Regions from separate parts of the Pseudomonas baltica genome, predicted to be linked through region 1. Evidence: riboswitches for the same ligand, from Rfam matches in the RefSeq annotation. Region 1 holds a riboswitch; each other region holds the start of a gene.
The links. A riboswitch is a leader RNA that binds a small molecule or an ion and turns the genes downstream of it on or off. The one in region 1 is predicted to bind cobalamin.

Region 2: linked by a shared signal. The riboswitch ahead of REH34_RS01705 (ABC transporter substrate-binding protein) and the one ahead of cobW (cobalamin biosynthesis protein CobW) in region 1 are both predicted to bind cobalamin.
Region 3: linked by a shared signal. The riboswitch ahead of cobO (cob(I)yrinic acid a,c-diamide adenosyltransferase) and the one ahead of cobW (cobalamin biosynthesis protein CobW) in region 1 are both predicted to bind cobalamin.

What each region holds. Positions count from the first base shown of each region.
Region 1 covers NZ_CP134771.1:6,285,184-6,294,888, forward strand. Annotated here, with positions in the region: gene nfuA (Fe-S biogenesis protein NfuA) at 1-293, shown strand, start outside; gene cobM (precorrin-4 C(11)-methyltransferase) at 412-1,158, opposite strand; gene REH34_RS28610 (cobalamin biosynthesis protein) at 1,219-1,620, opposite strand; gene REH34_RS28615 (CbtA family protein) at 1,620-2,303, opposite strand; gene REH34_RS28620 (CbtB-domain containing protein) at 2,312-2,506, opposite strand; cobalamin riboswitch at 2,601-2,845, opposite strand; cobalamin riboswitch at 2,947-3,165, shown strand; gene cobW (cobalamin biosynthesis protein CobW) at 3,261-4,325, shown strand; gene cobN (cobaltochelatase subunit CobN) at 4,329-8,090, shown strand; gene REH34_RS28635 (ATP-binding protein) at 8,097-9,152, shown strand; gene REH34_RS28640 (VWA domain-containing protein) at 9,272-9,705, shown strand, end outside.
Region 2 covers NZ_CP134771.1:356,760-366,464, forward strand. Annotated here, with positions in the region: gene REH34_RS01690 (cysteine hydrolase family protein) at 1-229, opposite strand, end outside; gene REH34_RS01695 (helix-turn-helix transcriptional regulator) at 441-1,259, opposite strand; gene REH34_RS01700 (alanine/glycine:cation symporter family protein) at 1,434-2,876, shown strand; cobalamin riboswitch at 3,193-3,390, shown strand; gene REH34_RS01705 (ABC transporter substrate-binding protein) at 3,431-4,456, shown strand; gene REH34_RS01710 (iron ABC transporter permease) at 4,453-5,490, shown strand; gene REH34_RS01715 (ABC transporter ATP-binding protein) at 5,487-6,269, shown strand; gene REH34_RS01720 (membrane-bound PQQ-dependent dehydrogenase, glucose/quinate/shikimate family) at 6,385-8,793, shown strand; gene REH34_RS01725 (sugar phosphate isomerase/epimerase) at 8,845-9,678, opposite strand; gene REH34_RS01730 (FAD-dependent oxidoreductase) at 9,681-9,705, opposite strand, start outside.
Region 3 covers NZ_CP134771.1:1,505,780-1,515,484, forward strand. Annotated here, with positions in the region: gene REH34_RS06575 (cobyric acid synthase) at 1-725, opposite strand, end outside; gene cobD (threonine-phosphate decarboxylase CobD) at 722-1,720, opposite strand; gene cbiB (adenosylcobinamide-phosphate synthase CbiB) at 1,713-2,621, opposite strand; gene bluB (5,6-dimethylbenzimidazole synthase) at 2,618-3,268, opposite strand; gene REH34_RS06595 (cobyrinate a,c-diamide synthase) at 3,386-4,690, opposite strand; gene cobO (cob(I)yrinic acid a,c-diamide adenosyltransferase) at 4,687-5,298, opposite strand; cobalamin riboswitch at 5,431-5,657, opposite strand; gene REH34_RS06605 (sorbosone dehydrogenase family protein) at 5,925-7,241, shown strand; gene REH34_RS06610 (4-oxalomesaconate tautomerase) at 7,319-8,395, opposite strand; gene REH34_RS06615 (4-carboxy-4-hydroxy-2-oxoadipate aldolase/oxaloacetate decarboxylase) at 8,547-9,254, opposite strand; gene galB (4-oxalmesaconate hydratase) at 9,251-9,705, opposite strand, start outside.

The DNA of each region.
Region 1 (9,705 bases):
ACGCCAAGGTGCCGATGGTCAACGAAGACAGCCCCGTCAACGAGCGCATCAACTATTACCTGCAAACCGAGATCAACCCTGGGCTCGCGAGCCACGGTGGTCAGGTCAGCCTGATCGAAGTGGTCGAGGACGGTATCGCGGTATTGCAGTTCGGCGGTGGTTGCCAAGGCTGCGGTCAGGCTGACGTCACGTTGAAAGAAGGCATCGAGCGCACCTTGCTCGAGCGTATCCCGCAGCTCAAGGGTGTGCGCGACGTGACCGACCATACGCAGAAAGAAAACGCCTACTACTGATAGCGTTGGCTGCGTAACCTGAAAAAACGGCACCCGTGTGCCGTTTTTTTATGGGTGAAGAGCTGGGTCGTGGGTTGCGGCACATGGCCGCTTCTCGGGCGATCAACGCCGGTCCTGTTCAATCGCGATACAAGTGAGCATGCCCCGCTCGGTACAACGCGGACTCGCTGAACACGTCATTCCCCAGCACACGACCGACCAGAATCAATGCAGTGCGTCTGAAGCCCTTGCTCACAACCTTCGCCTCGATATCGGCCAGCGTGCCCATCACCCAATCCTGATCCGGCCAGCTGGCGCGATGAACCACCGCTATCGGGCAATCATCGCCATAGTGGGGGCGCAGTTCGTCAAGGATCTTTGCCAGGTGCTGGATGCCGAGATGGATGGCCATGGTTGAACGGTGCTGTGCCAGGCTCGCGAGATCTTCGCCCAGCGGCATGGGGGATTTGTCGGCGTAGCGGGTGAGGATCAGTGTTTGCGAAATATCCGGCAGGGTCAGCTCGGCGCCCAGCAGCGCTGCACAGGCGGCGGTAGCAGTCACACCGGGGATAATCTCCCAGGCAATGCCCAGTGCTCGCAGTTGGCGAATCTGTTCGCCGATCGCGCCATACAGGCTCGGATCCCCCGAGTGCACGCGGGCGACGTCTTGGCCTTGGCTATCGGCTTCGCGCATCGCCTCGATGATCTGCTCCAGATGCATCTCGGCGCTGTTGAGTACTCGATGTGCGCTGTGACCCGCGAGTACCGCAGCAGGTACCAGAGAACCGGCATAGATGATCACCGGACATCGGCGGATCAGGCGCTGGCCTTTGACGGTGATGAGATCTGGATCGCCGGGACCGGCACCAATGAAAAAAACGGTCATGAGAGGCCCGAAGTTGAAAAGGATTCACGTGGGGAAGGTGTCGCCTCGCCATGATACCCGCTATCCAGTACTGACTCCCACCAGTGCCAGAGTGGCCTCGGCTGTCCGTTGACGGTTGACCAGCAGCTGCGGGCGCGACTCCCCAAGCTCTTCGGCCAGCGCCAGCGCGCAGCTTTCCGCTACGCCATAACAGCCGGTATGGGCAAAGGATGTCGGCGAGCGGTGGCTCAGCTGCGAGTCATAAGCCAGCAGTTCGGTGGCGCTGAAGGTGTAGAAGGGCACGCGCAATCGCGCCGCCAATTGCACCAGCCCTGGCTCGTCGGCCTTGCGGTCGAGGCTGGCGATGCCGGCGAGTTGGCCGCGATCCAGATCATTGGTGCGCAGGGCCTGATCGAGCAGGGTGGCCAGAATGTCGAGCGGGCAGCCGCTGCGACAACCGAAGCCGGCCACCAACTGGCTCATCAGGCTGCCTCCTTGCGGCGAAACAGCCAAGCGCTGATCAGGCCCAAGGCCAGCCAGAATGCGGCGTTGGTCAGTTGCGAGGCCCACTTGAACTGGCTTTCCAGCGCCTCGGGCGCCAGGCTGGCATGCACCTCGGGCTGTGGTGCACCAACCCAGTGCGGAATCACCAGGATGACGGCGCCGGCCAGTTTCAGCAGCCAACTGCGGCCGAACACGATCAACGCCAAGGCAACAGCGGTAGAGGCTGCAGTGCCAGCCCACCAGATCTGCCGTTGGCTCAGATCGGCCGCCGCCGTGCCAGGCAGCTCTGGTGGCAGGCCCAGGGTTGGCGCCAGGCAAAATACAGCGTAGCCCGCCAACCCCCACAGCAATCCCTCGCGGGTGCGGCCCGGGGCTCGCAAGGTATAGAGCCCGGCCAGCATCAAGGCAAAACCGACCGCCACCACCAGGTTGCCGCCGGTAGTGGACAGCACGCGCTGCCAGCCGTCTTCCGGCTCCCAGGCCTCAGCGTCATGTTCGTGGGCGGCCATGGCCTCATTGTGTTCATGCACGGCGGCGGGCGCTTTCTCGTAGGTTTCGGCCTGCTGAATCAGCGGCGCCACCCAAAAGCTTTGCAGCAAGGTCAGCAGCAGGGCGCCCAACAGCCCGGTGAAGCCCGCGGTTTGCGCGATACGCTTGATCATCGAAAACCTCAGTGGCAGGGGAAGGCGGCGCTGTGACGGGTGTCGTGCGCGGCGTTGTGCACGGCTTCGATGTGCGAGAAGCCGGCGAAATACACCAGGCACACCCCTAGTGCAGCGGCGCTGAGCGCGGCTATCAGGCGTTGGCGTTGGGTGATGGCGGCGCTGTCGGCGATGGCGCCGGAGGTGATATTGCGGATTGACATGGCAGCTCCCTCTGAAGGTCAGGGTGCGGGAACGGCGCAGACGGCCTGGCATGGGCGCGCGCAGGCAGCCACAGCGCCCGCCCACCGCAGGTATGTGTCGAAAAACGGATTGGGCCGGTCTCCGGGCTCACGAGGGGCAGATGCCAGGGCACCACGCCAGTCAGCGTCACCTTCCCATACCTTGATGCCGGCACAGTGGATCAGACGCTTCTCTCGCTTACCGTTGCGGGGGCAGCACCGGACTGATCGCGGCTTGCCTGTCATGGACGAAGGCAAGATTCACGACGCACCGGTTTCCCGTTTCACCCTGTGAGGGGCACCCAAACGAACGCGTAGGAGAGCATGGGCGTTGCCAAGAGTCAATCGCATCATTCATGTTGGCAGCCCTCATGGCCCCAGGGAAACCTTGCACCGCCGATTGACCTCGTTCCCCACACTCCGTACCCTTGCTGCACTGAGGTTCTGCCCCTTGCGAGGGTGCAGCTAAGAAGGGAACGCGGTCCAACGCCGCGGCTGCCCCCGCAACTGTAAGCGATGCCCGGTTCGACACTGCCACTGCGCCTGCTGCGGGAAGGCGTCGAGTCACTCCAGCCTGTGCTCTTTTGCCAGTCGCTGGCACATCGCAAGCCAGGAGACCTGCCTCGAACCGTTTCTCTTAACAACCGGGCGGGGTGATCCGGTGGCGAACGCACCGTGGGCTCAGCGCACCGCGGCTCTCGTCCCGTATGCCCGCCACTCCTGCCAAGGGCATCCGATGAAAACACTGGCCAAACTTCCCGTCACCATCGTCACCGGCTTTCTCGGCTCGGGCAAGACCACTTTGCTGCGGCACATGCTCGACAACGCGCAGGGCCGGCGTATTGCCGTGATCGTCAACGAATTCGGCGAGCTGGGCATCGACGGCGACATTCTCAAACAGTGCAGCATCGGCTGCACCGACGAAGAGGCCAGCGGCCGAGTCTACGAGCTGGCCAATGGCTGCCTGTGCTGCACGGTCCAGGAAGAGTTCTTCCCGGTCATGCGCGAGCTGGTGGCACGCCGCGGCGACCTCGACCATATCCTCATCGAAACCAGCGGCCTGGCCTTGCCCAAGCCGTTGGTGCAAGCCTTCCAGTGGCCGGAAATCCGCAATGCCTGCACCGTCGATGCGGTGATTACCGTGGTCGACAGCCCAGCCGTCGCCGCCGGGACTTTCGCGGCTTATCCGGATCAGGTCGACGCCCAGCGCAAACTCGATCCCAACCTTGATCACGAGTCGCCGCTGCATGAGCTGTTCGCCGATCAACTGGCCAGCGCCGACCTGGTGATCCTCAACAAGGCTGACCTGATCGATCCGCAGGCACTGGCTGCCGTGCGCGCCGAAGTCGCCGAAGAGCTGCCTGCCGCGGTCAAGGTCATCGAAGCCAGCAGCGGTCGCGTGCCGTTGGACGTATTGCTGGGGCTGGGTGCCGAGTCCGAGGTGCACATCGATGGGCGCAAGACCCACCATGACCATCACGACGGTGATGACCACGATGATCACGACCACGATGCTTTCGACTCGATCTCCATCGACCTGCCACAAGCCGACGAAAGCCTGCTGCTCGACGCCCTGACGCAACTCGTGGTGCAGCACGGCATCCTGCGTATCAAGGGCTTCGCCGCTGTGCCGAACAAGCCGATGCGCTTGCTGATCCAGGGCGTGGGCACTCGTTTCGACAAGCACTTCGACCGCGCCTGGCGCAGCGACGAAGCGCGTATCACCAAGCTGGTGCTGATCGGCCAGGAGCTCGACGCTGCGGCCCTGGAAGCACAATTGCGCGCTGCGTTGTCCGCCTGACCCATGCACCTGCTCAGAACCCAGCCCGGCGGCTTTGTCCCCGACGACAGCATCGCCGACCTGGGACAGACCCCCGCCGAGCTGGTGATTCTGTGCAGTGGCGACTCCCATCTGGCCATGCTCGCCGAGGTCGCCCAGCAGTTGCCGGACGACTACCCCACGCTGCGCCTGGCCAACCCCATGCAGGTGCAGAATCACGCCTCTGTCGACCTTTACGTCGATCAGGTGCTGCGCCACGCCAAGGTCATCCTGTTGTCGTTGCACGGCGGCATCGGCTATTGGCGCTACGGCGTCGAGCAACTGCTGACGCTCAAGGCCCGCGGCACGCAGCTGATTATGGTGCCGGGTTGCGATAATCCAGACCCAGAGCTGAGCGCCCTGAGCGGCGTGCCGGCGGCGGAGGCCGAGCGGCTTTGGCATTTCCTGCGCCAAGGGGGCGTGGATAACGCCCGCAATCTGTTCAATTGCCTGGCCGATCGCTGGCTGGGCCTGCGCGGTTATAGCTGGCAGGAGCCACAGGCGCTGCCGCGCACCGTTGTCTATCATCCGCAAAAGCCCCAGGCTGACCTGGATTTTTGGCGTCAGCACTGGCTGCGTGAAGCACCGGTGGTGCCTATCCTCTTCTATCGCTCACACCTGCAGTCGGCGAACACGGCATTTATCGATAACTTTTGCCAGGCGTTGCAGGCAGCGGGGCTCAATCCTCTGCCTATCGCGGTGGCCAGCCTAAAGGAGCCGGCGTGCCTGAGCGCCGTCGAAGGCTGGCTTGACGAGGTGCAGGCGGCGGTGATTCTCAACACCACCGGCTTCGCCCAGTCGACCCCTGAAGCGCCCCATATCAGACCGTTCCGGCGCAATATCCCGGTCATCCAGGCCATCTGCGCCCAGGACAACGAACCGGCCTGGACCGCTAGCGCGCAAGGGCTTGGCTCCCGCGACCTGGCCATGCATATCGCCCTGCCAGAACTGGACGGGCGCATCATCAGTCGGCCGATCAGCTTCAAGGACTTGGCCTGGCGCAGCGAGCGCAGTCAGTCCGATGTAGTCTGCTACCGGCCGCACCGCGAGCGCATGGACTTCGTCGCCGAGCTGGCCCGGCGCTGGGCCGAGCTGGCGCGCCTGCCCAACGGGCAAAAACGCGTGGCGTTGATCCTCGCCAATTACCCGACCCGCGACGGCCGTATCGGCAACGGCGTGGGCCTGGATACGCCGGCGGCGGCGCGCAATATCCTGCGCGCCATGGCCGAGCAGGGGTATCCAGTGAGCGATATTCCCGCCGACGGTACCGCACTGATCCATGCGCTGCTGGGCGGCGTGACCAACGACCCGGACGGGCTCGACCAGCGTCCGTGCCATCAAAGCCTCGACATGGATACCTACCTGCAGGCCTTCGCTCGCTTGCCGCAAGCCAATCAGGACGCGGTACGCGCGCGCTGGGGCGAGCCTGACAGCGACCCGATGTGCCGCAACGGGCGGATGATGGTCGCCGGTCTGCGCTTTGGCCTGACCTTCGTCGGTATCCAGCCGGCGCGCGGCTTTCAGGTCGATCACAGCGCGGTCTATCACGACCCGGACCTGGTGCCGCCCCACGGTTACCTGGCGTTCTACTTCTGGCTGCGCCATGCCTATGGCGCCGATGCTCTGATTCACGTTGGCAAGCACGGCAACCTCGAATGGCTGCCGGGCAAGGGCGTGGGCTTGTCCGCCGCCTGCTGGCCGGACGCCCTGCTGGGGCCGATGCCGAATATCTATCCCTTTATCGTCAACGACCCAGGCGAGGGCGCCCAAGCCAAACGCCGCACCCAGGCGGTGATCATCGATCACCTGATGCCGCCGTTGACCCGCGCCGAAAGTTACGGGCCGCTGCGCGATCTGGAACTGCTGGCCGATGAATATTACGAAGCGCAGTTGCTCGATCCGCGGCGGGCGCTGGAGCTACAGCGTGACATTCTCGCACTGGTGCGCGAAGCCCGTCTGGATCAGGAGCTGGCGCTGGATGCCGACGCTGAAGCGGCGGTCTGGCTGCCGCGGCTGGACACGTACCTGTGTGATTTGAAGGAGTCGCAGATTCGCGACGGGCTGCATATCTTTGGCGAGTCGCCTCAAGGTCGCTTGCGCATCGATACCCTGGCGGCGCTGCTGCGCATTCCTCGCGGCGATGGCCGTGACGGTCGTGGCAGTGTGTTACGGGCGTTGGCGAAGGGCTTCGGCCTGGGCTTCGATCCGCTCGATTGTGACCTAGGTGAAGCCTGGCAGGGCGACAAGCCCTTGGCTTTGGCGCAGATCAGCGCCGAGCCCTGGCGCACCCATGGCGATACCCGCGAACGGCTCGAGCTGTTCTCCTTGCAGCTCATAGAGCAGGCGCAGCAGGGCGGTCTCACGCTGCCGGACGATCCTGCCTGGGAGCCGACCCGGTTGATCGTCGACGAGCTGCTCACTCAGGTGGCACCGCGTCTCGACGCCTGCGGCGCGGCAGAGATCACCGGTTTGCTCGATGCCCTTGGCGGCCGTTTCGTGCCGGCGGGTCCAAGCGGCGCGCCAAGTCGCGGGCGCCTTGACGTGCTGCCCACAGGGCGCAATTTCTTTTCGGTGGACGTGCGCAACCTGCCGACCACCACGGCCTGGCGTATCGGCTTCGCCTCGGCCAACCTCATTCTCGAACGGCATTTGCAGGATCACGGCGATCATTTGCGTCAGCTCGGATTATCGGTGTGGGGCACGGCGACCATGCGCACCGGTGGCGACGATATCGCCCAGGCCATGGCGCTGATGGGCGTGCGGCCGGTGTGGGCGACGGGCAGCCAGCGCGTCGATGACTTCGAGATTCTGCCGGTGAGCCTGCTGGATCGCCCACGGGTGGATGTCACACTGCGGGTGTCAGGTTTCTTCCGTGATGCCTTTGCCAATCTGATCCGCTTGTTCGATGCGGCCGTGCAGGCGGTCGCCGCTCTGGACGAGCCGGAGGACCAGAATCCACTGGCGGCGCGGGTACGTGCCGAGCGCGAGGCCTTGCAGGCTCAAGGGATCAGCCGCGATCAGGCCGAGCGCCAGGCCGGCTGGCGCATTTTCGGGGCCAAGCCCGGCGCCTATGGCGCGGGCGTGCAGGGGGCGGTCGAAGGCCGTTTGTGGCAGAGCCGTGAGGATCTGGCCGAGGTCTATCTCAATTGGGGGGGCTATGCCTATGGCGCCGCCGACGACGGCACGCCGGCGCGTCAGCAGTTCGCCACGCGGCTGGGCGAGGTGCAGGCGGTCGTCCAGAATCAGGATAACCGCGAGCACGACCTGCTCGATTCCAACGATTACTACCAGTTTCAGGGTGGCATGCTCGCGGCCGCCGAGACCTTGAGTGGCCGCAGCACCGCCAGCTACCACGGCGATCACAGCCAGCCCGACGTGCCGCGCATCCGCACCCTCAAGGAGGAGCTCAACCGCGTGGTGCGCGCCCGCGCCGCCAATCCGAAATGGATCGAGGGCGTCAAACGCCATGGCTACAAGGGCGCCTTCGAGCTGGCGGCGACCGTCGACAACTTGTTCGCCTTCGACGCCACCACCCAGTTGATCGACGATCACCAGTACGCGCTGTTGGCCGATGCCTATGTGCTGGATGCCGATACGCGCCAGTTCCTCCAGCAGCACAATCCGGCGGCCCTGCGCGATATTACCGAGCGCCTGCTCGAAGCCCAGCAGCGTGGCCTCTGGGGGGCGCCCGGCGAGTACCGCCAGGCGCTGGAAAACCTTTTGCTCGATATTGAAGAAGACGCCTGAACCCTCATGACCCACGAGACTGCCCATTTCCCCCTGGCCGCCGTAGTGGCCGCCGATTCACTGAAGCTGGCGCTGTGCCTGACCGCCATCGATCCGCAGATCGGCGGTGTGTTGATCGAGGGGCCCAGGGGCATGGCCAAGAGCACCGTCGCCCGTGGTCTGGCCGATCTGCTGGGCAGTGGTACCTTCGTGACCCTGCCGTTGGGCGCGACCGAGGATCGCCTGGTCGGCACCCTCGATCTCGATGCTGCGCTGGGCCAGGGCCAGGTGAAGTTCTCGCCCGGTGTGCTGGCCAAGGCCGACGGCGGCGTGCTGTACGTGGACGAGGTCAATCTGCTGGCCGATCCATTGGTGGATCTGCTGCTGGATGTGGCCGCCAGCGGTCGCAATCGGGTCGAGCGTGACGGCATCTCCCATGAGCATGCGGCGCGCTTCGTGTTGATCGGCACCATGAACCCGGAAGAGGGCGAATTGCGCCCGCAGCTGCTCGACCGCTTCGGCCTCAACGTGTTGCTGAACGGGCTGCCCGAGCCTGCGCTGCGCGGCGAGATCGTGCGCCGCCGCCTGGCGTTCGACGCCGATCCTCAGGGCTTTTGCGCCCACTGGGCGGTGGCACAACAGCAGCTGCGTGAACGCTGTGCGAGCGCGCGCCAGGCGGTGCCGGCGATCCCGCTGGATGATGCGGCGCTGGCCGAAATCAACCGGCGCTGCTTCGCCGCGGCGGTGGACGGCTTGCGCGCCGACCTGGTGTGGTTGCGTGCTGCCCGCGCCCATGCGGCGTGGCGTGGAGCGATGGCAATCACTGCGGTCGATATCGATGCGGTGGCCGAATTTGCCCTGCGTCATCGTCGTCGCCAGGCCGATCCCGGCGAGCCGCCCGCGTCCACCCAGCCACCGCAGTCGTCCCCTGCACAATCGTCCCCTGCACAATCGCCCGGCGAATCGGCAGGTGACGCGGCAGCGGATGCCTCGTCGCCCGAGGGCCAATGGGGTGCCATGCCCGCGCGACCTGAAGCCATAGGCCAGCGGCGCGATGTGCCGAGCTGGCCAAAAAAGCCCTGAGCATTCGCCCGGCCAAAGCCCTCGGGGCGGATGGCGCAAGACCCAAGGGCAAGCTGGCACAGGGAAGTCGGGGCAGGGCGCAAAGCGGCCGCGGCGAGCAGATCGGCTGGGTCACCACCTTGCGTCACGGTCGGCCGCAACGCCACGCCGATCTGCATTGGCAGCAACGCCAGGGCAAGGCGGGTGAACTGTGGCTGATCATCGTCGATGCATCGGCATCCACGCGCCGTCACGGCGCTTTAAGCCAAGCCAAGGGTTTGTTGGCCGCTGTCTTCGACGATGCCTATCGCCAGCGCGCGCGTCTGGCCTTGCTCACCGCCAGCGGCACGACCCCGCAGTGGCAGCGCCAAGGGCTGAAAGCCTCGGCGGCCCTGCAGCCCTGGTTGGCGCAACTGGGGGCTGGCGGTGGGACGCCGTTATTGCAGGCCATGCAGCAGGCGCGGCAGTGGCTGCAGCGTCGGCAACTGAGCCATCCTGACGAATTGCAGCGCTGCCTGGTGATGACCGATGGACGATTGAAGCATTGGCCGGCGCTAGAGGCGATGCCTTGCCA
Region 2 (9,705 bases), 700 kb from region 1:
GATGAACATCAACCCCGAGCTCCGGCACCACTTGCCATAGCGCACTGCCGGCCGCGATTGGCGAGCCTTCGGGGCCGGTGTGGCGAACCACAACCACAGGCGCTCCGGCAGCTCGGGCTGCCACGATCAGCGCATTGATATTGGCCAGCACCCGCTCCCCCTCGAAAGGCGCTTGCGGTCCATGAAACAAACCGACTTGCATGTCGATCACCAGCAGAGCTTTTTTCATCGTCCTTCTCCATCGTTGGCCAGCCTGGACGGAGAAAACAAAAGGCCCCGTCCAGTGTTTGCTGGCGGGGCCTTTGTTGCATACCGATTCGACTCAGGTACACACCAACGGGCCGCCAGAGGCGGTCGTGGTGGTGGTCGTGAGGTCGAGTTTGTGCGTGTTCATGGGGCAATGCTGCCCTTGCTGGCAATAGAGTGTCAACCCGCAACCGTCATTCGACTTCGTACAAACCGTGCACATTGGGAATGGCCTGCAAGCGCCTGCGCACGTCATCGTCGATCAGCGCATCATCTGGATGATAAAGCCGCACCTGACGATAGGCGTTGATGCGGTTGATCTCCAGCCCCAGAAACTCCCACACCACACGGGTGCAGGCCGGGTTGCGCCGGTCGCCACTGGACACCCCGGTTTTAAGACCGTTGAGGCGCGTAATGCGGCTCTTGAAGCTGGGGATAAGGATGGTCTGGCTCATCTCGTTGACCGTCAACGATTCGAAATCCACCAGAAACAGCCGATCCTGCAACGCGAACGCGGCCCCCAGGTAGCGGCAGCGCACCCAGTCGTCGGCGTGGGGATCGCTGGTGCTGGAACGCTCCTGACGCTCCTGGCGCTCGAACAGAAACGTGCCCTGCTCCTCACGCAGATGCACCAGGGACACCAGGATGGTGCCCGGCACCGACATGCAGTTGGAGTACTCGAAATAATAGCCGCAGTAGCGCGACAGATCTGCGGCCTTTTCCCGCAGCGGCGCCAGCATAGCCAGCAACGGGTCCTGCGGTGCTGGCGTCGGCGCGGAGGATGCGCGGGCACCGATCAAACGCGCGAATTGCTCGGGCGGCAAACCAAGCTCGTAATCCTCGACCCCGAAAAAGTCGCCGATGCGCTTGAGGTTGTAGGCCGTTGGCTGGCTTTGCCCGCTAAGGTACTTGTTGAACTGCGCGCGGTTGATCACCAGCAGCCGACAGACTTCCGAGATAGAGCGGTAGTGGCTGCAGGCAAGTTTTAGATTGGTACTGAAATGTTGACTCATGACCCAGCTTTGAATTGGTGCGACAGACGCCATAATAGCATCAAGTCGCACCAAATCGGAGCAACCCGCGAAATTGTCACAGAGTATGTATCAGCCAATCATGCCCCCCTTTCGCGGTGACGCGTCCGTTGCGCTTGTCTTTACAGGTCAAAACAACAAGAGGGAGCACCTAACATGCTTGAAATGATCAATGATTTCCTTTCCGGGAAAGTCCTTATCGTGCTGATCGTCGGACTGGGGAGCTACTTCACCCTGCGTTCACGATTCGTGCAATTCCGCCATTTCGTGCACATGTTCAGTGTTTTCAAAGAGTCTATCCGTGGTCAGGGTGGCCAACTGAGCTCCTTCCAGGCCTTGATGCTGAGCCTCGCCGGGCGCGTCGGCGCCGGTAACATCGCCGGTGTCGGCATCGCCGTGACCCTGGGCGGCCCAGGTGCGGTGTTCTGGATGTGGGTCACGGCCCTGGTCGGCATGGCGAGCAGCTTCTTCGAGTGCACCCTGGCCCAGGTCTACAAGCGCAGCGAAGGCGAAGGCATGTACCGCGGCGGCCCGGCCTATTACATCCTGCACGGCCTGAATCTGCGCTGGATGGCGATCGTGTTCTCGATCCTGCTGCTGGTCACCTACGGCTTCGCCTTCATGGGCCTGCAGTCGTTCACCGTGACCCACTCGCTGCAGAATGCCTTCGGCTACGACCCGCATTACACCGGCATCATCCTCGCCGTGTTGCTGGGCGTGGTGTTCCTGGGCGGTATCAAGCGCATCGCCTCAGTCTCCGATTTGTTGGTACCGATCAAGACGCTGGCCTACATCGGCGTGACCCTGTACGTGATCTTCACCCAGATCGACCACGTGCCGGCCATGCTCGCCACCATCGTCAAGAGCGCGTTTGGCCTCGACCCGGCCTTCGCCGGCCTGCTTGGCAGCGCCATCGTCATGGGCGTCAAGCGCGGCGTATTCGCCAACGAAGCAGGCCTTGGCAGCGCCCCTAACGTCGCCGCTGTCGCCTCCGTGCGCCACCCGGCCGCTCAAGGCGTAGTACAGGCGTTCAGCGTGTTCCTCGACACCTTCGTGATCTGCACCTGCACCGCGCTGCTGATCCTGCTCTCGGGCTTCTACACCCCTGGTTTCGAAGGCGACGGCATTGCCCTGACCCAGAACTCCCTGGCGGCGGTGGTCGGTGACTGGGGGCGCACCTTCGTCAGCATCGCGCTGTCGCTGTTCGTGTTCACCTGCATCCTCTACAACTACTACCTGGGCGAGAACAGCCTGCAGTTCCTCAGCCGCAATCGCTTCGTGCTGCTGGGCTACCGCGCACTGGTGATGGTACTGATCGTCTGGGGCTCGACCCAGGACCTGTCCACCGTCTTCGCCTTCGCCGACATCACCATGACCGGCCTGGCGTTCGTCAACCTGACCGCGCTGTTTTTGCTGTTCAAGGTCGGCCTGCGGGTGATGCGTGACTACGATGAACAGCGTCGTGCCGGGGTCAAGCAACCGGTATTCGATGCGGCCAAGTTTCAGGATCTGGACATCGATGAAAAAGCCTGGCCGGTAGAGCCTCAGAAAGTTGCTGGAGGCGACTACGCCGCCGAGTTGGCACAAGCGCAACGCTGATTGACGCAGTAGAACGAAAAGCCCCTTGCGAGGGGCTTTTTTGTGGAGGAAAAACCGCTCCAGATCCACCGCTACAGAGCTGCGTAGGATTAATTCCCGCAGATTTCGGAATCGTCCCACATCCAAAAACCTGTTTTTTTGCTACTCAACGATTGGACGTACGCGTAAGGATCTATCAATTACCCGATCCACCGGAATAGACGCGTGCCAATGAGGCTGCGCAGCGTTCCAGGCGCCTGGAAACAAACCCGAGCAAACGACCTGCACCTCACGTCCTTCGCGACGCAGATCAGCATTTCCTCCCGCAAAAACAATCACGTACCATACCCCCGCTGGTTCCTTCACAGGATTAATAGGGAATCCGTCACGCGCCCACCCGCCGTGAAACGGAACTGCCCCCGCAACTGTAGGCGTCGAGCCGCATTCCGTGTACCGCCACTGGGCCCTCCCGGGAAGGCTGGAATGCAGCCATGACACGCCAGTCAGGAGACCTGCCGGCCGCAGTATCGAGTACCCACCGGCGGGGTGTCCGGAGTTCGTAGCGAGCATTTTTCATGTCATTGATTCGTCCAGCCCTTATGTTGAACGGCCTGTTGGCCGGCCTGATCACCTGTAGTCCGGCGTCTGCCGCAGCCACCCATTACCCGCTGACCGTGGACAACTGCGGCACCCCGCTGACCTTCGTACAGGCGCCGCGCCAAGCCGTGACCATCGGCCAGTCGACCACCGAGATTCTCTACGCGTTAGGCCTTGGCGAGCGCCTGGTCGGCACTTCGCTGTGGTTCAACCCGGTACTGCCGGCGTACCAGAGCATCGACGCCAAGGTGCCCCGCCTGGCCGACAATCAACCGAGCTTCGAGGCAGTGATCAACAAGCGCCCGGACCTGGTGGCGGTGCAGTTCGAATGGTCGGTCGGCCCGCAGGGCGCAGTGGCCACCCGCGAGCAGTTCAACGACCTGCACATCCCCGCCTACGTGATGCCCACCGATTGCGAAGGCAAAGACAATCTGGTCGGCGCCGACGGCACCCGCTTGCGCCCGTTCAGTATCGACAGCCTGTACAAGACCATCACCCAGTTGGCGACGATTTTCGACGTCAGTGACCGCAGCACTCAGCTCAACGCCGAATTGGCGGCGCGGCTGGCGGCGGCGCAGGCCAAGGTCGCGGCCAAACAGCTGAACAACGCCACCGTGGCGTTCTGGTTCTCCAGCCCGGACCTGGCCAGCGACCCGTATATGGCCGGGCGCAAAGGCGTGCCGGATTTCATGGCGACGACCCTCGGCCTGCACAACGTGGTGCAGTCGGATGAAGAATGGCCCACCGTCGGCTGGGAGAGCATCGCCAAGGCCAATCCCACGGTGCTGGTGATTGCGCGAATGGATCGGCGCCGCTTCCCGGCGGATGACTACCTGAAGAAGCTCGAATTCCTCAAGAACGATCCGGTGGCGCGCAACATGGAGGCGGTCAAGCACGGCCGCATCGTGATCCTTGACGCGCAGTCGATGGAAGCCACGGTGCGCATGTTCGATGGCATCGATGGCCTCGCCGATGCAATCGACCACTTCAAGCTGCCGAAATGACCCGCAGCCTCGCTGTCGCCTTGCGCCAACTGCTGCTGCGCCTGAGCTGGGTGCTGCCGCTGCTGGCGCTGGCCTTGCTGGCCGGTGTGGCGATCGGTGAAACGCCGTTGGCGCCCAGCGTGGTGCTGCAGACATTGGCCAACCAGCTGGGCCTGGGCAACTATCCGCTGGATGCGATCGATCAAGGCATCATCTGGAACTACCGCCTGCCGCGCGCGCTGGTGGCGGCGGCCTGCGGCGCGGGTCTGGCGACGTGCGGCGTGGTGCTGCAGGCGCTGTTGCGCAACGCGTTGGCCGAGCCGTATCTGCTGGGGATTTCCGCGGGGGCCTCGACGGGTGCGGTGCTGGTGGCGTTGATCGGCATCGGTGGCGGCGCCATCTCGTTGTCGATGGGCGCGTTCAGCGGCGCGGTGCTCGCCTTCGTGCTGGTGGTGTTGCTGGCACGCGCAGGCAACGCGGCGGGTGCCCGCGGGCAGATCATCCTCGCGGGTATCGCCGGCTCGCAGCTGTTCAACGCCCTCACGGCCTTCCTGATCACCAAATCGGCCAACGCCGAGCAGGCCCGGGGCATCATGTTCTGGCTGCTGGGCAACCTCAGCGGCGTGCGCTGGCCGGCGGTGACCCTGGCGGTGCCGGTGGTGTTGCTGGGCTTGTCGGTATGCCTGTGGCACCGGCGCGCGCTGGATGCCTTCACCTTTGGTAGCGACTCGGCAGCGGCCTTGGGTGTCGCCGTGCGCCCGGTGCAATACGTGCTGATCGGCAGCACCGCACTGATGACCGCCGTGCTGGTGTCGCTGGTCGGCTCCATCGGTTTCGTCGGCCTGGTCATCCCCCATGCCATGCGTTTGCTGGTGGGCCTGCGCCATGCACGCCTGCTGCCGGCCAGCGCCTTGGCCGGGGCGGTGTTCCTGATTGCCGCTGACGTCATCTCGCGCACCCTCATCAGCGGCCAGGTGCTGCCCATCGGGGTGATTACCGCGCTGGTCGGCGCGCCGGCGTTCGCGCTCATCCTGATCAAGGCCAGACGCCCATGAGTATTCATCCCACACCAGTACTGGCCTGTACGCAACTGGGCTGGCGCCACCAAGGCGCGACGATCCTTGAGGGAGTCGATCTGCAGGTGCACGCGGGTGAATCCCTGGCGCTGGTCGGCCCCAACGGCTCGGGCAAATCGACCCTGATCAAGCTGCTATGCGGCGTGCTCGCAGCGTCTGCCGGCGAGGTGCGCCTGTTCGGCCAGCCGTTGACCGACTACCTGCGGCGCGATATCGCTCAGCGCATCGCCGTGGTCGAACAGCACAGCGAGACACTCGACGCCATCAGCGTGCGCGATGCGGTGGAATTGGGCCGTACGCCATGGCTGAGCGCCTTGGCGCCGTGGTCGACGGAGGACGATCGGCATGTCCAGCAAGCCTTGCAAGCCGTGGACCTCATGCACCTGAGCAAGCGCCGCTGGCACAGTTTGTCGGGCGGCGAGCGGCAACGGGCGCAGATTGGCCGCGCCATGGCCCAGCAGCCGCAAATCCTGCTGTTGGACGAGCCCACCAATCACCTCGACATCCAGCATCAACTGTCGATCCTGGGACTGGTCCAGCGCCTGCCAGTGACCACGGTGATCGCCCTGCACGACCTCAACCAGGCACTCACTTGCGACCGCGTGGCGGTGTTGGACAAGGGTCGCTTGATTGCCCTCGGTGCACCCGAAGAGGTCCTGGTGCCGGAGTTGTTGTTAAAGACGTTCGGCGTGCATGCGCATTATCTGGTCGATCCTGAAGATGGCGCGCGGCTGTTGCGCTTTCGACCGGTTGACTAACCTGCGCGCTTGATTTTCATGCAGTCTGCGCCGGCATAACCTAATCAATTGGAACCCAAACGCTCCAGCCAGGGTCGATGTGACTACGATTTATCATTCGGCCAGATCCCTCCTCATGCCAATTCCCCAGACGCCGCTGTCGTTACCAATGCGACTGTGGCTCGTGCTGCTGAGCCTGTCGATCGGTGCTGCCGGGCTGTTCATGAGCCTGTTCGGCTATCGATTGCTTGCGCTGCACGGCAGCGCCTATTTCGTCGTTTGCGGCGTGGTCCTGTTGTTGTCCGCCGCGAAACTGGTGCGGGCAAAAACGGCAGGGGTGGCGCTCTTCGGCGTCGCGTATATCGGCTCGGTAGGCTGGGCAATCATGGATGTGGGGCTGGCCTTCTGGCCATTGATGTCACGCCTGCAGCTGCTGACCGTATTGATGATAGCGGTGCTGCTGACCCTGCCGCGGCTCAGGCGCGGCGAAGGTCGCCCCCCCTTGAAAACCCCGACTTACGCCTGCGCCACCGTACTAATACTGGCTTCGCTGGGCGCCGGCGGCTCGATGTTCTTGCCGCATGCAGAGGTACACGCCTCGACGCCCATCCCGCCGCGTATTCCCGTGACAGTCGGTCACGAACAAACCGATTGGCAGCACTACGGCAACACCCCAGGTGCGTCACGCTTCGTCGCCCTGGACCAGATCAACAGCGATAACGTCCAGCGCCTGCAAGTGGCCTGGACCTACCACACCGGTGATATACCCATCAGCCCCACCGGCAACGGCGCCGAGGACGAAACCACGCCGCTGCAGGTCGGCCAGCAGCTGTTCGTCTGCACCCCCCACAACAATGTCATTGCCTTGCAGGCCAGCACCGGCAAACAGTTGTGGAAGACCGAGATCAACGCCCAGCAGAAAACCTGGATGCGCTGTCGCGGGCTGGCTTATTTCGATGTCGATCAACCGGTGTCGCAACCCAGCGTCGCCGGTGCCACGGCTGTGCCATTACCCCTGCCGCAGATTGGCGCGCTGTGCCGTCAACGCATTGTGCTCAATACCATCGAAGCAGAACTGATCGCGCTGGATGCCCACACCGGCCAGTTCTGCACGGATTTCGGCATCGGCGGTCGAGTCGATCTCAAGCCGGGGATCGGCAAGGGCGTGGAATCCAATCAGTACTCGCTGACCTCGGCGCCGACCCTGGCCGGAACCACTGTGGTGGTCGGCGGCCGGGTTGCCGACAACGCCAGCACCGACATGCCCGGCGGTGTGATCCGCGGCTATGACGTGATGACCGGTGCGCTGCGCTGGGCCTTCGACCCCGGTAATCCGCAAGTCCGTTTACTGCCAACGCCCGGCCAGACCTACAGCCGCTCGACACCCAACGTTTGGGCGCCGATGTCCTACGACCCGGCCTCCAACACCGTCTACCTGCCCGTCGGCAGCGCGGCCATCGACTTCTATGGCGTGCAGCACCATCCCCTGGACCGCCAGTTCGGTGCTTCGCTGCTGGCGCTGGATGCCACCACCGGCTTGGAAAAATGGCATTTTCAAACCGTTCACGATGACCTCTGGGACTTCGACGTGCCCATGCCGCCAAGCCTCATCGACCTGCCCCAGGCCGACGGTACCAGCACCCCCGCGCTGGTGTTCGGGACCAAGGCCGGGCAACTGTTCGTGCTCGACCGCCTGACCGGGAAGCCCCTGACCCAGGTCGAGGAACAACCCGTGATGGCCGGTGATATCCCGGGCGAAACCTATTCGCCCACTCAGCCGGTGTCCGTAGGCATGCCGCAGGTCGGCACCGAGCGTCTCAGCGAAGCGGATATGTGGGGCATCACGCCCTTCGACCAGTTGCTGTGCCGCATCGAGTTCAAGTCGCTGCGCTATGACGGCCTGTTCACCCCACCCGGCACCCAGACCACGCTCAACTTGCCGGGCTCGCTGGGCGACATGAACTGGGGTGGCTTGAGTATCGATCCGACTCGCCAGTACCTGTTCGTCAACGACATGCGCGTGGGCCTGGAGGTCCAACTCGTGGCGCAGGGTGAAGAGGTCAAAGGCAAGAAGCCGCCACGTGCACTGCAGGGCACACCTTACGCCATCAGCGTCAAGCGCCGGTTTCTATCGCCGCTGGGCATCCCCTGCCAAAAGCCTCCCTTCGGCACCCTTACCGCCGTCGACTTGAAGACCCGCCAGATCGCCTGGCAGGCGCCGATCGGGACCGTGCAAGACACCGGTCCCCTGGGAATCAAGATGCACCTGCCGATGCCGATCGGCATGCCAACACTGGGCGGCACCCTGGCGACCCAAGGCGGGCTGCTGTTCATCGCCGCAACCCAGGACCACTACCTGCACGCCTTCGACACCGGCAATGGCAGCGAGCTTTGGAAGGGCCGCTTGCCGGTCGGTAGCCAAGGCACGCCGATCAGCTATCGCGACCCGGCCACGGGTAAACAGTACGTGGTGGTCACCGCCGGCGGCGGCCGTGGCTCACAGGATCGCGGTGACTACGTGATCGCCTACGCGCTGCCGGAGTGAACTGCACGGACCCTTATGAGAGCGGGCAAACCTCGCTGACACAGGTGTCCGTCAGCCATTCGCTACCTCGTGCCACAACGCCCGCACCCGGTCCTTGAGCAACAGCGCCTCGGCCCAACGATCAGTGATGTCGCGGCCATCGGCGCCGGTAATGGCGTAGGGTGGCGGGCCCAGTTCGCAGGTAAACGACAGGCTGCCCGTGGTATCCGGCCGCGCCAACCAATCGCTAAAGCCATAGCGCCACCAGCTCATGAACTGCTCTACCCAAGGCTGATGCTGGACGAAGCTGATCGGTACCTGCACCTGTTCGCTACTGGCCACGCGGCCATGATAGGCCCAACTGCGTTGCAGAATCTGGCGGATCTGCGCGTCGTCCACCGGATCGGCCGGGGTCGGCAGCTCGCGGCCGACCACATAGTGCGACAGGTCGGCGAGCAGTTTCAGATCCGGCAGCGCATCGAGGAGGTCTAGGGTAAAGATCAAGTCGTTGGTGATGCGATAGCGGTGAGTCTCGATCAGCACCGGGAAGTCCACCTGCTCGGCCAGACGCTGCCAGCCCTCGATCAGCCCGATGGCCTCCTTGAGGCTGCGCGGACGCACATCGGCTTGCAAGGTCAGGTGATGACAACCGTAACGACTGATCACATCCAGCGCCGCTGCCAGATCATCGACTGTGCGCGGGAACAGCTGGCCTTCGATCTGCAGGCCGAGGCCGTGGGCGGCCGTGGCCAGGCGCTGGACCGCCGCAGGCTGGTAGAAGTGATCGGTAATGCCGTCGAAGCCCGCCGCAGCGATCTGCTCGAGCTGGGCTTCGAGCGGCAGGTCGTTCTGGCCGCGATGGTCGAGCATTGCCCACATCGACTGGAACACCACGAATGCTTTCATGTTCAACCTCGCAACAGTTGCTTGAGT
Region 3 (9,705 bases), 1.9 Mb from region 1:
GTCTGCCGCCGATCGAGGCCGTCCTCGGCTTCCAGATGCAGGTCCATCACATAGGGCAGCACGCCGACCACCGGTTTGCCGGTGCGCTGTTCGAGCCAGTCGAGGCCGGGCTGGAGCAACGCGATGTCACCGCGAAAGCGGTTGATGATGAAACCCTTGACCCGTGCCTGCTCGCTGGGCGACAGCAGTTCCAGCGTGCCGACCAGATGGGCGAAGACCCCGCCACGGTTGATGTCGGCGATCAGCAGCACGTCGCAATCGACGGCTTCGGCGAAGCCCATGTTGGCGATGTCGCCGGCACGCAGGTTGATCTCCGCAGGCGAACCCGCGCCCTCCACCATCACCACCGGCCAGGCGGCGCTCAAACGCTCGTGCGAGGCCAGCACTGCCTGCATGGCCACAGCCTTGTAGTCGTGATAGGCCACGGCGTTCATGGTGGTGACCGCGCGGCCATGGATGATCACCTGGGCGCCGGTGTCGCTGTTGGGTTTGAGCAGCACCGGGTTCATGTCGGTGTGCGGCGCCAGCCCGGCGGCCTGGGCCTGCACCGCCTGGGCCCGGCCGATTTCGCCACCCTCGGCGGTAACGGCGCTGTTGAGCGCCATGTTCTGCGGTTTGAACGGCACCACGCCGACGCCTTGGCGTTTCAGCCAGCGGCACAGCGCGGTGACCAAGGTACTTTTACCGGCATCGGAGGTGGTGCCCTGCACCATCACTGTGGTCATGAAACGACCTCCGTCTGACGATAGGCCGTGAGCGCCGCCTCCAGCCGCTGCCAGTCGGCCTCGACCGCTGGCAGGCCGAAGCGCAGGCTGCTGTTGTGCGCGAACAGCCGCACGAGGATGCTGCGTTCGGCCAGAAAGTCGTGCAGCGGCGCCGCGTGCTCGGTGATCAGCCACTGGAACAGCGCGCAGCCGCCCTGGGGTTGCAAGCCGGCATCGCTCAACAGCCGCACCAGGCGCTCGCTGGCCAGTGCGCAACGAGCCCGTTGCACCGCCTGGGTGGTGCGATCTTCAAGGCACGCCAGGCCCACGGCGCGGATCGGCCCGCCAACAGCCCAGGGCCCGACCTGCTCGGCCAGCAGACGCAGGAGTTTGCTCTCGGCCAGCGCAAAGCCCAGCCGTGCACCGGCCAGGCCGAAAAACTTGCCGAACGAGCGCAGCACGATGAGGCCTGGACGACTGGTGTAACGGCTGATACTGAAAGCGGCCGTAGGGTCCATGAAAGCTTCGTCGACCACCAGCCAGCCACCGCGCTGGCTCAAGCGCTGGTGCCATTCCAGCAGGCGCTCGGGGGGCACCAGGCGGCCGGTGGGATTGTTGGGATTGACCAGCACCAGCACATCGAGGCCGTCGAGGTAATAGTCGACTTCGGCCTCGCGGATCTCGCGCACCAGGTGCCCGCCGCGTCGCCAGGCCTCGGCGTGCTCGGCGTAACAAGGCGACAGCACACCGACCTTGCCGACCTTGCGCAGGCGCGGCAGCAACTGGATGGCCGCTTGCGAGCCGGGCACCGGCAGCACCTGCGGCGCGTCGTAATAGGCGCAGGCCGCCGCCTCGAGGCCGTCATCGGTCTCGGGCAGCCGCGCCCAGGCGTGCATATCTATCGTCGGCACGGTAAACGGCCAAGGGGCGATGCCGGTAGACAGGTCCAGCCAGTGCTCTTGCGCAACACCGTATTGCCGGGCGGCGGCGCGCAGGCGCCCTCCATGTTCAAGCATGCACATAGTCTCCCACGCAGAGCAGCAGTAACCACAGCCAGACGCCCCGTTGCACCAGAGCCCAGCCGCGGTCGATGGACCCGGCATCGGCCGCCGGGCCTGCGCCGAGTATGGCGCGTTCGTGCAGTTCACCGTGATAGATCGCCGGGCCACCGAGTTCGACGCCCAGCGCGCCGGCACCCGCAGCCATCACCGGCCCGGCGTTCGGGCTGTCCCAGTGTGGTGCCTGACTGCGCCAGCACCGCCAGGCCAGGCGGGACTTGCCGAGCAGGGTGTAGGTCAACGCCACCAATCGTGCCGGAATGTAGTTGAGCACATCATCGATGCGCGCCGCCGCCCAGCCAAAGCGCTCGAAGCGTTCGTTGCGATAGCCCCACATGGCGTCGAGGGTATTGCTCAAGCGGTACAGCACCACGCCGGGCACCCCGGCCACCACGAACCAGAAGATGGCCGCGAACACCGCGTCGCTGCCGTTTTCCAGCACCGACTCGGTCGCCGCACGGGCAACCGCGCTGGCGTCGAGTTCGTCGGTCTGGCGGCTGACCAGATAGCCCACACGGCGCCGCGCCTCAGGCAGATCATCGCTGCGCAGCGCCTGAGCCACAGGAGCAACGTGCTCGCCCAGGCTGCGCAGCCCGAGGGCGCAGTACAGCGCCAGCACGGCGACCCCTTCGCCGATCCAGGGCAGACTCGACAGCCAACTGGCGATCAGCGTGATCGGCACCACCGCCAGCACCCAGGCAGTCACACCGTGACTGCGCCAACCGCGCCCGCCACTGTTGAAGCGCCGCTCCAGGCGATTGGCCAGATTACCGAAGGCCACCAGCGGGTGCGCCCGCCGCGGCTCGCCGAGCAAGGCATCGAGGGCCACGCCCGCGACGGTCAACAGGGCAATGCTCATGACGTGTGTCCCCACTGGTTCTCGAACAGCATCTCGCTCAACGGTTGTTCGCTGCGCCAGCCTTCCATCACCAGCATCGGTGCCGGATAAAAGCTTTCTACCGGACCCAGGCAGAGTACCGCCAGCGGCTTGGCACCCGCGGGCAAGTGCAACAGATCGGCCAGCGCCTGGGGTTCGAACACCGAGACCCAGCCCATGCCCAGGCCTTCGACGCGCGCCGCCAGCCACAGGTTCTGGATAGCGCAGGACAACGACGCGAGGTCCATTTCCGGCAAGGTCCGGCGCCCGAACACATGGGCGTCGCGGCCATCCATCAAGGCGGCGACCAGCACTTCGGCGCACTCGTCGATGCCCTCGACCTTGAGCTTCATGAATTCATCAGAACGCTCGCCGAGGGCTTCGGCAGTGCGCAGGCGTTCAGCCTCCACCAGCGCCTTGATCTGCGTGCGCAGGGCCGGGTCGGTGATACGGATGAAACGCCAAGGCTGCATCAGGCCGACGCTGGGCGCGTGATGGGCAGCCGCCAGCACCCGCGCCAGCAGCTCGGGAGCCACCTGGCCACCGGCGAAATGGCGCATGTCGCGGCGCTCGGCGATGGCGCGGTAGACCGCTGCGCGCTCGGCGTCGGAGAAGGCGTTATCAGTCATGTTGTCTCAGTAAACCTGTAGCGAGGGGGCTTGCCCCCGAAAATATTTCGGCAATTGCGGTGCGCTTGATCGGGCCTGTCGGGGCAAGCCCCCTCGCTACAACGGCGATCGAGATCATCAAGCAGATGTCGGCGCGAACAACGCCGCAACAGCCTGCGGGTTCGACGGGAAATAGAAGTGCACGTAAGACGCCGTCATCCGCCCGATTCGATACACCGCTTCGGCGCCGCGCCCGCCATTGGGGCTGATGCCACGGGCGATGGGCTGGCATTCACTGCTGGTCAATGAATGATGATAGGTATGGCCGCGCAGCGCCCCCTCCGGCAGCTCTACCGTTTGCAGCGCAAGCGCCGCCAGGCGTTTTTGCATCACCGCCTCACCGCTCAAGAGCCCCACCAGGGGCGCGCGGACGCCTTCTACATCGGTCAGTGCGTCGAGCAGATAGAGCATGCCGCCACACTCCGCAAGCATGGGCTTGTCGGCCGCATGGTGGGCGCGGATGCCCTTGAGCACGCCATGGTTTTCAGCCAGTGCGAGGTGATGCAGTTCAGGGTAGCCGCCGGGCAGATAGAGGCTGTCGCAGGCGGGCAGTTCGCCGTCGTGGATGGGTGAGAAGAACACCAGCTCGGCGCCCATGGCCCGCAGCAAATCAAGACTGGCGCCGTAGGTAAAGGCGAACGCTTCGTCATGGGCCACCGCAATGCGCACGCCCGCCAGCAGCGGTTCGGCCACCACCAGGGTGGGCGCAGCAAAGCTTACCGGCGGCGGCAGCGCCACTTCGCAACTGCCGCCAAGGGCCTTGGCGGCCGCGTCCAGGCGCGCATCCAGGTCATTCAGCTCGCTGGCCTGCACCAGCCCCAGATGACGGCTGGGCAGCTCGATTGCCAGGTCCCGGGACAACGCACCGTACCAGCGCAGGCCTTCGGTCAGGCTGTTTTCCAGCAGCTGCGCGTGGCGCAAAGTGCCGACCCGATTGGCCAGCACGCCCGCGAACGGCAGATCAGCCTGGTAACGGGCCAGGCCCAGCGCCAGGGCGCCGAACGTCTGGGCCATGGCCGTGCCGTCGATCACCGCCAGCACCGGCACGCCGAAATGCCGCGCCAGATCGGCGCTCGACGGCGTGCCATCGAACAGCCCCATCACGCCTTCGATCAGGATCAGATCAGCCTCGGCGGCAGCTTCCCACAACAGCCGGCGGCTCTCGTCGGCGCCCACCATCCACAGGTCAAGCTGGTACACCGGGGCACCACTGGCGCGTTCGAGGATCATCGGATCGAGAAAATCCGGTCCGCACTTGAATACCCGCACCTTGCGCCCCTGATTGCGATGCAAGCGCGCCAGGGCGGCAGTGACCGTGGTCTTGCCCTGCCCCGAGGCGGGGGCGGCGATCAATACCGCTGGGCATTGACGGGCCTGATTCACAGTTCGACGCCCTTCTGCGCGCCGATACCGGACTGAAACGCGTGCTTGAGCATACCCATTTCAGTGACGGTGTCGCCCAGCTCGATCATCTCCGGCTTGGCACCGCGACCGGTGACGATCACGTGCTGCATGGCCGGGCGCGCTTGCAGGTCGCTGAGCACACGGTCAAGGTCGAGGTAGCCGTGCTTGAGGGCGATGTTCAATTCATCGAGCACCACGAAGTGAATGGCCGGGTCCTGGAGCATCTGCAGGGACACCTCCCAGGCAGCTTCGGCGGCGGCGATATCGCGCTGGCGGTCCTGAGTTTCCCAGGTGAAGCCCTCGCCCATGACGTGGTAGCGCACCTGCTCGGGGAAGCGGCGGAAGAACAATTCTTCCCCGGTGCTGTTGCGGCCCTTGATGAACTGCACCACACCGCATTGCATGCCGTGGCCCATGGCACGGGCCAGCATGCCGAACGCCGAACTGCTCTTGCCTTTGCCATTGCCGGTCAGCACCAGCAGGAGGCCACAGGCGTTGGGCGCGTTGGCGATACGCTCGTCGATCACGGCTTTTTTACGCAGCATGCGCGCGATATGGCGCTCGTCGCGCTCGATGGATTCAGTCATGGCAGCCTCCGCTACTGGTGCACGCAGACGGCATCGACGCACGAACGGTGCCCGCGCCGCCCGTGTCGAGGACAGGGCGCGCGGGCGGCTCGCTGAATATCGTCGATGCCGCTCTCACCCGCGCGACAGTCAATTGAATAAAAGCGTCCAGGCCGGTCTCCGGGCTCATGAGCGGGGCAGTCACACCCAGGCGGCGCGCCTTCCCGAACCCCGAAGGACCAGTGGCGACGTGCGCGGCCTTGACTCATTTACCGTTGCGGGGGCAGCGCCGGAATCGCGAGGCTATGCTCGCTCACCGGCTTCCCTGTTTCACTCGACCCGCCGTGGGGCGGCCGAGCACCTGAAACACGCCGCGAAGGTTAGAGGGTTGGCGGGTAAGCGTCAAATGAAGCCGCTGGGTGGGACGGGGGCATGCGGTGAAGCAATTGGCCCCTTCGCGAGCAAGCTTTGCTCCCTCGGTACACAGTTGCAGCGTCGTACACCTGTGAGCGCCAGGCTTGCCCGCAAAGGGGCCAGTCTGGCGCGCTCACATTCACCGGAACCTACACCGCGATCAATACCTCTACCGCTCAAGCGCAGCATGCACTGCACATAACAAGACCAATGGGAAACACAGGGAACCTGCCATGCACATCACTCGCCTCGCCGCGCTGATCAGTCTCAGCGCCGCCCTCGCCGCCTGCGGCGAAACCTCCAGTTTGCAAGTCAGCGACGGCACCGGCCCCAGGCCTGAACTGCCGCCGCCCAACAAGACCTTGCTGCCCACCGTCAACATCGCCCCAGCCGTCGGCTGGCCCGAAGGCGCCAAACCTGTCGCCGCACCGGGCACCCAGGTGGCGGTGTTCGCCCGCGAATTGCATCACCCACGCTGGTTGTACGTATTGCCCAACGGCGACGTGCTGGTGGCCGAGACCGACGCCCCGCCCAAACCCGACGACAGCAAAGGGATCAAGGGCTGGATCGCCAAGAAGGTCATGAGCCGCGCCGGTTCAGGCGTACCCAGCCCCAACCGCATCACCCTGTTGCGCGACAAGGACGGCGACGGGGTGGCCGAAACCCGCAGTATGTTCCTGAGCAACCTCAACTCGCCGTTCGGCATGGTGCTGGTCGGCGATGACCTGTACGTGGCCGATACCGACCAGTTGCTGCACTTCAAATATGCCCAGGGTGCCAGCTCGATCACCACCCCCGGCGACAAGATCGTCGACCTGCCGGGCGGGACCATCAATCACCACTGGACCAAAAACGTCATTGCCAGCCAGGACGGCAAGAAGCTTTACGTCACCGTCGGCTCCAACAGCAACGTCGCGGAAAACGGCCTGGAGGCCGAGAAAGGCCGCGCGGCGATCTGGGAAGTCGACCCGCTCACCCATCAGCAACGGATTTTCGCCTCCGGCCTGCGCAACCCCAACGGCCTGGCCTGGGAGCCCAGGACCGGTGCCTTGTGGACCGCGGTCAACGAGCGTGACGAGATCGGCAGCGACCTGGTGCCGGACTACATCACCTCGGTCAAGGACGGCGCCTTTTATGGCTGGCCCTTCAGCTATTACGGGCAGCATGTGGACGAGCGCGTGAGCCCGCCGAACCCCGAACTGGTGGCCAAGGCGATTGCCCCCGACTACGCCGTCGGGCCGCACACGGCGTCACTGGGACTGGCGTTTGCCGAGGCCAATGCGTTGCCCGCACCTTTTACCGATGGCGCGTTCATCGGCCAGCATGGCTCGTGGAATCGCAAACCGCACAGCGGCTACAAAGTGCTGTTCGTACCGTTTGCCGACGGCAAGCCGAGCGGGTCGCCGGTGGATCTGTTGACGGGCTTCCTGGATAAGGACGAGAACGCCATGGGCCGGCCGGTGGGCGTGGTGGTCGATCACCGCGGCGGGGTGTTGGTGGCGGACGACGTGGGTAATCGTATCTGGCGGGTGACGGCGGTGAAGCAGTAGGCGAAATGTTGCAGGATCACTCTGTGGTGAGGGGGCTTGCTCCCCCACCACAGAGAATGGCGACTAGCGCGTCAGGGTCATAGACTTCGCAGATCTGCAGGGATACACACAACCCCATCAAACAACAACCGCGTGGTGCGCAGCAGCCCGCACCCGGTGATCACGCCGTTATCGCGGCGGATCTCCACGGTGAACTCGCCACTCGGATGCTCCACCGAGACATTCAGCAGCGCGCCCTCCGGCACCTGCGCCAACCCCTCGGCCACCGACCCCTCGAGCAAACAGGCCGACGCGACGCTCACCGCGCCGAACACACCGATCGAGGCATGGCAGGTGTGTGGAATAAAGGTCCGGCTGCTGATTGCACCGCCGTCCATGGGCGCCGCGATCAGGCTCATCTTCGGCACCGTCCGTGCGCTCACATCGCCCAGATTCATCAACGGCCCGGCCTGTAACCGAATCGACTCCAGACGCGCTTTCAAGCCCTCATCGGCATTCAAGTCGGCGCGGCTTTCACGGCCCGTAAGCCCCAAGTCCGCGGCCCGCAACAGCACCACCGGCATGCCGTTATCGATACAGGTGACCTCGATACCGTCGATGCGATCACGCACCTGGCCCGTGGGCAGCAACGCGCCGCAACTGGAGCCGGCGATATCGTCAAAACGCACTATCACCGGCGCGGCACTGCCGGGCACGCCGTCGATGATCGCGGTGCCGTCGTAGCGCACCTGGCCATCGATTGTCTGCACCAGCGCGGTGGCGGTCTGACCGGTGTTTTCCATATAGATGCGCACTGCGGTTTGCTCGCCCTGGGCCGCCACCAAGCCGCGCTCCAACGCAAATGGCCCGACCCCGGCGAGGATGTTGCCGCAATTCTGGCCGTAATCGACCCGTGGCTGATCCACCACGACCTGGGCAAACAGGTAGTCGACGTCGATGCCGGGGCGGGTCGATGCGCGGATGATCGCCACCTTGCTGGTCAAGGAGTCCGCGCCGCCGATGCCGTCGATCTGGCGCGGGTCCGGCGAGCCCATGGCAGCCAGCAATACCCGGTCGCGCTGCGCAGGATCGGCGGGCAGATCGTCCGCGAGGAAGTACGCGCCCTTGGACGTGCCGCCGCGCATCATCAGGCAGGGTATGCGGGTTTGGGGCATGGTTCGAATCTCCATCACGACAAAACATAAGTGCCAGTCCTACCGGACTCTTCGCGGGCAAGCCTTGCTCCCACAGCGTCCGAGTCGAACACCTGTGGGAGCAAGGCTCGCCCGCGAAGGGGCCGGCATAAACGCCGCCTGGCTAAAGGCCTTACACGTCATCCAGACTATCGGCATACCGCAAGCCCTTCTCCGCCAGCCGCGGGCGCATGTTGTAGATGTCCAGGCCCAACTCACCGGCCGCCAGGCGCAGGCGCTTCTGCTCTTCGAGATCCGCCCGTTTGCGGCTGGCCTCGACCACCGCGGGCAACTCATCGCGGCGCACGATCACCACACCGTCGTCGTCCGCCAGCACTACATCGCCCGGATTGACCAGTTGCCCGGCGCAAACAATCGGGATATTCACCGAGCCCAGGGTCTCCTTGATCGTCCCCTGGGCATGCACCGCCCGCGACCACACGGCAAAGCCCATCTCACGCAAGGTGCGGGTATCGCGCACCCCGGCGTCGAGCACCAGGCCAAGCACCCCGCGGGCCTTCAACGAAGTCGCGAGCAAATCGCCGAAAAAACCGTCGGTGCATGGTGAGCTGGGCGCCATCACCAGAATGTCCCCAGGCTGACACTGCTCTACCGCCACGTGGAACATCCAGTTGTCCCCCGGCGCCGCCAGCACGGTGACCGCCGAGCCGCTGAGGGCGAAGTCCTGCTGGATCGGCCGAATCGACGGCGCCAACAGCCCCTTGCGGCCCTGCGCCTCATGCACGGTGGCAACGCCGTACTGGGTCAGTTCTGCGATCAACGCCTGGTCGGCGCGCTGGATATTGCGCACCACCACACCGGTCTTTCCTACACTGCTCATCCCAGATTCTCCGTGACCCGTGGAAAGATGCTCTGATAGCCCTCGGCGTAGACGATGTTCTTTTTCGCCGTGATGCCGATGTTGCGCTTGGCCTGCACGCCGCGCTGCAGGGCCACGCGGGTGTAGTACTCCCACAGGTGCTCCTGGCCAGCCATGCACTGGATCGCGGCGTACTTTTTGTCCCAGACCTCGGTGATGTCCAGCAGTACGTCGGGCTTCCACTCGCACTGCTCGGGCTGGTGGGGTTCGAAGCTGTACACCGGTGGCGCGCCAACGATCTGCTCGCCAGGTTTGTAGCCTTCGGCCTGAGCGATGATGCGTGCTTCCTGGGTCAGGTGAATGGCCAGCGGGTGATCATAGTTGTACGGGTCCTTGAGCGAATGGCTGAGGACGAACTCCGGTTGCACACGACGGAACACGTCGGCCAGGCGGAACAACGTGTCCTTGTCGG